Regions from separate parts of the Rothia sp. HMSC069C03 genome, predicted to be linked through region 1. Evidence: predicted binding sites of a transcription regulator. Region 1 holds the regulator's gene; the other holds the start of a gene.
What was found. The regulator LexA, encoded in region 1, represses DNA repair genes until DNA is damaged. The targets are predictions, from matches to a motif close to TCGAACANNTGTTCGA.

Region 1 (3,418 bases):
GCACAGTGCCAAGACGACGAATAGAAGCGGGAACCGCGCGCAGAAGCTCGCCGCCCTTAGCCAGAAGAGCACTCTTCACGCCAGGTGCCTGCGCCGCAGAAGATGTCTGAGCAGAAACGGCGGGAGCGTGGGCGGGCTGAGCCACCTGCGCAGGACGGGGTGCATGAGCCGCACGAGAAGAGCGAACAGACTGCGAAGACGCAGGCACACGAGAACGCCCCTGCACGGTGCGGGCGGACACGGTGCTGGCGGACGCAGTGCGGGCGGGGTGAAGTACCACCAAACCTGCCGGAAGGTGCGCAGAAGTGCCACGAGAAGCAATAGGTGCTGCAGTAGTCATTGTGGTTCCTTTCTCTCAGCTCGCCCCCCGGGGTTACCCCCCCCCCGCGGGTCTAGCAATGCCGAGCGATACCCGCTCAGAGGTCCTAGTTGAGTGATAACTATGGAGTGGTGATTGTTAGGCGATAACTATTGGGTAGCTATTCTCTAGTTAGGTCAGAGCGTCGGGTGCACCAGGCTGCACTGGGTTACCCCGGAGCCCCATCCCCTGCGCTCTCTTCGCCAGATGCTCCCTAGAGCATCCGGGGTAGAACATGCGAAGAGAGGCAGAGGATTCGAATACATTCGAACACTCATTCACTCTCCCCTCCTGGAAGACTCCGGGTTGAATCTTCGAATATTTTTCGAACATTCACCCGTTAAATCCTGGACTTCAGGAGAGATTCAAGAGTATATACGAACTCTTGTTCTAAAGTCTAGCAGAGATGTACTAAAAATTTCTTCGAGTTTCGAAGAAAAAATCTAGAATATTTGTTTGAGTTTTTCGGTGTAGTGTTCTACACTGGTGTCAAGAGACGTTCCACACGCTCCTGATGAGTCCTACTCACAGCAGGTTTCTGTACCCGTTACAGCTTGGTTCTGTATCGAATGCAGGTGCTGCTGGCTGAGTTTTATAGGGCGGAGGCGCATACTCGTTGCCTGCGTATCGCTCCGGCACGGATAGAATTCCTCTACCCCCTGACGAGATAAGACCCATTTCGGCAGAACCAAAAAAAATTTTTTAGGACACCACCAGAAAACGTGTGAAGCACCCATCCGTGCCCCGACCCGATTACAAAGGCCGGAGTACAGACCGAAGGAAAAGAAATGGCAACAGCACCCCGTCCGGCGCTGACCGCGCGCCAGCAGAAGATTCTTGACGCGATCCGCACCGAGATTGAACAAAAGGGTTACCCGCCGTCCATGCGCCAGATTGGTGACATGGTGGGTCTTGCGTCCCTGTCCTCGGTCACTCACCAGCTCGGTCGCCTCGAGACCATGGGCTACATTCGCCGCGATCCCAAGCTCCCCCGCGCCATTGAGGTGCTGGATGAGAACGGCGTCGGCATCCACGGTAGTGCTTCCTCTTCCCTGCCCGAGCTGCCGAACTTCGAAGTCGGCGATGAAGACCTCGTACCCGTTCCCCTGGTTGGACGAATTGCAGCGGGCGGCCCCATTACCGCCGAGCAGTCCGTGGAGGATGTGCTCGCCCTGCCCCGCCAGCTGGTCGGTAGCGGCAAGCTGTTCATGCTCAAGGTCAAGGGTGATTCCATGATTGACGCCGCGATTTGCGATGGCGACTGGGTGGTCGTCCGCGAGCAGCACACCGCTGACAATGGCGATATCGTTGCCGCTCTACTTGACGATGAAGCAACCGTGAAGGTGTTCCGTCAGGTCGACGGCCATACCTGGCTCATGCCGCGCAACTCCAACTACGAGCCGATTATGGGCGACCGTGCAACCGTCATGGGTAAGGTTGTCTCCGTGCTGCGCAGTCTCTAGAAGACGCGGGTTCTAAACAGCACAGCTTCTCAAAGAAGCTGCTTTAAACAACGTTGCTATAAACAACACAGCTTCTAAAAGACATAGCCGCGAGGCTTTTAGCTCTATATAGAAATCACCCCGGTGATACGTGAACGTTCACGTATCACCGGGGTGATTTCTATATGTCCAAAGCGGATATTTCCAAAGCGGCTTTTTCCACAGCGGATATTCCTAAATCAGAGCGCGGCGCTGCCAGGATAGATCTTCTTACCCGATCTAACGCTCAATACTCGCCGAAAGCCGAGCCAGCGCATCGGTCACCGCGGCCTTATTCTGCGTCGACCACATCGGCGGCATCGCCTTCATTAAGAAACCGCCGTAGCGTTTAGTCGCCACGCGAGAATCCAGCACAGCCACCACGCCGCGGTCAGACACCGAACGGATTAGGCGACCGGCGCCCTGCGCCATGCGAATCGCCGCGTGGTGAGCAGAAACCGCCATAAAGCCGTTACCGCGGTGACGGTTCACCGCCTCCGTACGAGCCTGCGCAATCGGGTCATCCGGGCGCGGGAACGGAATGCGGTCCATCACCACCAGGCGGCAAGAGTCACCGGGAACGTCCACGCCCTGCCACAGGCTCATCGTTCCGAACAGGCATGAGTCAACGTCCTCGCTGAACTCCTCCACCAGGGCCTTGAGTGAAGACTCACCCTGCAGAAGAACGTTCAGGTCGCTATGCTCACGCATGTACTCGGCGGCACGCTCGGCGGCACGCTTCGAGGAGAACAGGCCCAGGGCACCGCCCTCCGACGCCTCGCACAGCTCACGCAGACGCTCCAGCTGACCCTCATGCACACCAAATCCCGGAGGTTTCAAATCCCCGGCAACATACATGATGCCCTGCTTGCGGTAGTCGAAAGGCGAACCCACGTCGATGCTCGTCCAGCGCGGCGCGCCCTCGCCCTGCAGTCCCAGGGCGGCGGCTGCAACGTCAAAAGAGTCACCCACCGTCAGGGTTGCGCTCGTCAGAATCACGGTGCGGTCAGCAAATAGACCGTCACGCAGCTGCAAACCGACGCTCAACGGGGCGATGTTCAGGGTCGCCGGGTCGGTATCGGAAGCAGCAACGTAGCGGCCATTCTCCCAGCCACCCTGACGAGAAATCCACAGCACGTCCTGCTCGCCCGAAGCCTCCAGAATGCGGCTACTCATATCGTGCACCTCAGAGACACGCGAGCGTGCCATCTGCAGGCCGGCGTCAACATCCTGACCATCCGGCTTCGTATCGGACAGGGCGGTGCGGGCGGCATCATTGACCGCAGAAATAGCGGTTAAAAGGCGACCGTCCAGGCCCTTCAGCAGGCCCTCGGCAAGACCCTCGAACGCGGTCTCCAGGATGCCGGCTGCCATTTCCAGTGCGCCGGAATCAGCCTTCGAATGCTTCTTCACGCTACGTGCCGCACGGCGAACCATCGCAACCGTCAAAGAACCAGACACGGCACCGGTCACGCGGTCCACCAGCTCATGAGCCTCATCAATAATGACCGTCTCATGTTCGGGCAGAACCTTCATGCCTTCAAAAGCGTTAATTGCCAGCAGGGCGTGGTTCGTGATG
Region 2 (3,418 bases), on a different contig from region 1:
CGCGACCCTGTTCCGCACCCACTTTTTGGATGCGTTTTCTGTGACCGCTGGTTTCTTCTTAGCCGCTAACTTCTTCTTGGGCGCGGGCTTTTCAGCCTGCCGCGCTTTCGGCTTGGTTTTTTGGGGTGAGGGTTCTTGACCCCCAAGCTTCTCCGCTACCGCTTCTGCGGGTGCTGCTTCGTCCGAGGATACCCAGTATTCCCCCGCGTACTCTGTTTCAGGGTACAAAGGCTCTGCCGGATACACAGGTTCGTCCTCGTAGGTAGGCTCGTCAGGGTATGGGGGCTCGTCCTCATACGGGGGTTCTTTAACAGCAGGAGGCGCAACAGGAGGAGGCGCCTCCCAGCTGAGGGTGGGCTCCGCCAGGGACGCGGGCTCCTCAAAATTGAGCGCCTCGAAGCCACCTACCTCAATCGGTGGGGCGGTAGATTCAAACGAACCAGTAGCTTCAAAGGAAATAGCGGGCTCAAAAGAAGTAACGGGTTCAAAGGAAACAGGCGCAGAGAATGCAGAGTCCTGGAATGCAGAATCCTCGAAAGCAGAGCCCTGGAAGGCTGACCCCTGCAGAGCTGAGGAACCGAAGTGCGGCTCGGTCGCATCCAGCGCCGCAAAACCGGCGTCGCCGTCACGCGCGCTGTTTCGTTCGCGCTCTTCATGGCCGTTCTGTTCCGTCATGCGCTGTTCCGTCATGTTCAGTTCCTCCTCTCCCCTGTATTGGCTCGCTTGATGGCCCGTGCGCCCGGCTATACGGCGCTCCCCCATTGTAACGAGGCGTTGTCTCCGCACCCCCGATACTCCCCTTAATGCGCGCCCGTTAACGGGCTCCCGTTAACGACAGATTGCCGTGCACCGTGCGGAATGCACAGCACACGGCAATCAGTCGTGGCGTTAGCAAGAAGCTACACGGGCCGGTTTAGAACTCCTCAGCCAGCTCGTCCAGCGGGTCGTTACCCTCGGACTCAGCAGTTGCCTGCTCGTCAGCTTCTTCCTCAATAATGCCCAGCTTCACCAGAACCTTGTACTGCAGTTCCTCGGTGAGCTCGGGGTTGTCCTTGAGCAGCTTACGAACGTTCTCGCGGCCCTGGCCCAGCTGCTCACCATCGTAGGTGAACCATGCGCCGGACTTCTTAACGATGTCGTTCTCCACCGCCAGGTCCAGGATGCCGCCCTCAACGGAGATGCCCTCACCGTAGAGGATGTCGAACTCAGCCTGCTTGAAGGGCGGAGCCATCTTGTTCTTCACGATCTTGGCGCGGGTGCGGTTACCGATCGGGTTAGCGCCGTCCTTGAGGGTCTCAATGCGGCGGATGTCGATACGGACCGAAGCATAGAACTTCAGCGCCTTACCACCGGTGGTGGTTTCGGGAGAGCCGAAGAAGACACCAATCTTCTCACGCAGCTGGTTGATGAAAATTGCGGTGGTGCCGGTTGCGGAGAGGCGGCCGGTAATCTTACGCAGCGCCTGGCTCATGAGGCGAGCCTGCAGACCCACGTGGGAGTCACCCATGTCGCCTTCAATTTCGGCGCGGGGTACCAGCGCGGCGACGGAGTCGACGACCACGATATCAACGGCGCCGGAACCAACCAGCATGTCCATGATTTCCAGCGCCTGCTCACCGGTGTCGGGCTGAGAGACCAGCAGCTGGTCAATGTCCACGCCCAGCTTAGCCGCGTAAATCGGGTCCAGCGCATGCTCGGCGTCGATGAACGCTGCCACGCCGCCTGCCTTCTGAACGTTCGCTACAGCGTGCAGCGCAACGGTGGTCTTACCGGAGGACTCGGGACCGTAAATCTCGATGACGCGGCCGCGGGGCAGACCGCCAATACCCAGAGCGGCATCCAGGGCGATAGCGCCGGTGGAGATAACCTCGGTCTTGGTGATTTCCTTATCGCCCAGGCGCATGACTGCACCCTTGCCGTAGTTCTTGTCGATCTGTGCCATCACGGCTTCAAGTGCCTTGGCGCGACCCTCTTCGGGAACGCGAGCTACGCTCTGAGACTTGGTGTTCTTAGCCACGGTAGTACCTCGTTCTTTGTGTTGTCAGTGGTTGACGGGAGTAATGTTTCTTCGGAATCGGTGGGACTCGTAATCGAGACCTTGAAGGTTTTGGCCTACCGGTTCCTTCTGAGACTACTCTAGGGTCACAGCCTGACAGGATAAGGCCATTTTTTAAAATCTGTGGAAAACTTTGAAGATTTTTCCAAAAAATTCCTGATGTGGAAAAGTCTAGCACGAGTCGAACAAAATTACGACCCAGTTTCGAATAAATCGGATAGGGTTTCGGCATATATTTTCGAAAAACCCCGGATTATCGGCTAATTATTCGAAAATACCTCCCGCGCAGGCGCTAGCACTCGAACAAACGGCAGGCCCCGCCCCTACTCGAGAAAGCGCCAGACTCACCGACTAGTGCAACGGCTCTTTATCGGGACCCAGGCGGCGCTCCTGCGGAATCTCCTGCTCCTCACAGATTGCAAGCCACACATCCTTCGGGTTAACGCCCTGGTCCAGCGCCTCCGCAGCGGTCACATGGCCCAACGAGCCCAGCACCAAATCACGCGCCAGCACCGGCGCATACCCGGCACCGAACTCATACTCCATGCACGCCCAAAATTCGCTCAGCTTCACAAGCACTCCTCCATTTCGCCGCTAGTTCGCTTCATAATTCGTCACATCGCCCGCATCTCGCCCGAGAATAAACCCAGAACAAACCCGAGAATAAGCGATGCCGCACACCCACCTTACGGGGATGCACGGCATCGCTTCACGTTTAGTGCGGCATGTGCCGCCTCGCGTTACTTCGAGAGAATGTAGTAATCGCTCTTGTACTGCTCAGACATCTCAGCCGGAACAGTATCCGGAATCTGAACGCCCTCGAGAACCGCCATACGGTCGGCAACCTCACGCAGCATCTGGGACATCGGGATGTCCAGAGCCTGGCAAATCCACGCCAGCAGTTCGGAGGAAGCTTCCTTCTGACCGCGCTCAACTTCGCTCAGGTAACCGAGGGAAACACGGGCACGCTGGGAAACCTCGCGCAGGGTGCGACCCTGACGCTGGCGAACATCGCGAAGAACCTCACCGATTGCCTGTCGCAGGGGAACAACCTTAGCTTCCTCAACGACCGGGGCGACCTGTCGGGGGGTCTCCTCGATTTCCTTCCACTTAGTAATGCCATTAATCGATACGCGTTGCTTAGCCATGAGCTTCTATATCACTTTCTTGAGTAGGTATTCCCGACCTGCGGGACTGTACAGAGTTAAGCCTAACTGATTTTTGGAGCGTGAGCTAGGAGCCCCGCCATTTTCGTCCTCTTCTTATGGCTTGTATCTATTCAAACAGGCGAACCTATGCCTTTATTCCTGCGGAGCTGAAAGAACCCTGTGAATATATTTGAACCGTAAATTTTTTTAGGTA

Region 2: the regulator LexA is predicted to act here: its motif matches at 2,238-2,253, upstream of recA (recombinase RecA).

What each region holds. Positions count from the first base shown of each region.
Region 1 covers NZ_KZ627118.1:21,414-24,831, forward strand. Annotated here, with positions in the region: gene HMPREF2779_RS00315 (LysM peptidoglycan-binding domain-containing protein) at 1-340, opposite strand, end outside; gene lexA (transcriptional repressor LexA) at 1,147-1,821, shown strand; gene HMPREF2779_RS00325 (ATP-dependent DNA helicase) at 2,080-3,418, opposite strand, start outside.
Region 2 covers NZ_KZ627121.1:75,444-78,861, reverse strand. Annotated here, with positions in the region: gene HMPREF2779_RS00675 (regulatory protein RecX) at 1-690, opposite strand, end outside; gene recA (recombinase RecA) at 914-2,017, opposite strand; gene HMPREF2779_RS00665 (DUF3046 domain-containing protein) at 2,408-2,629, opposite strand; gene HMPREF2779_RS00660 (helix-turn-helix domain-containing protein) at 2,797-3,204, opposite strand.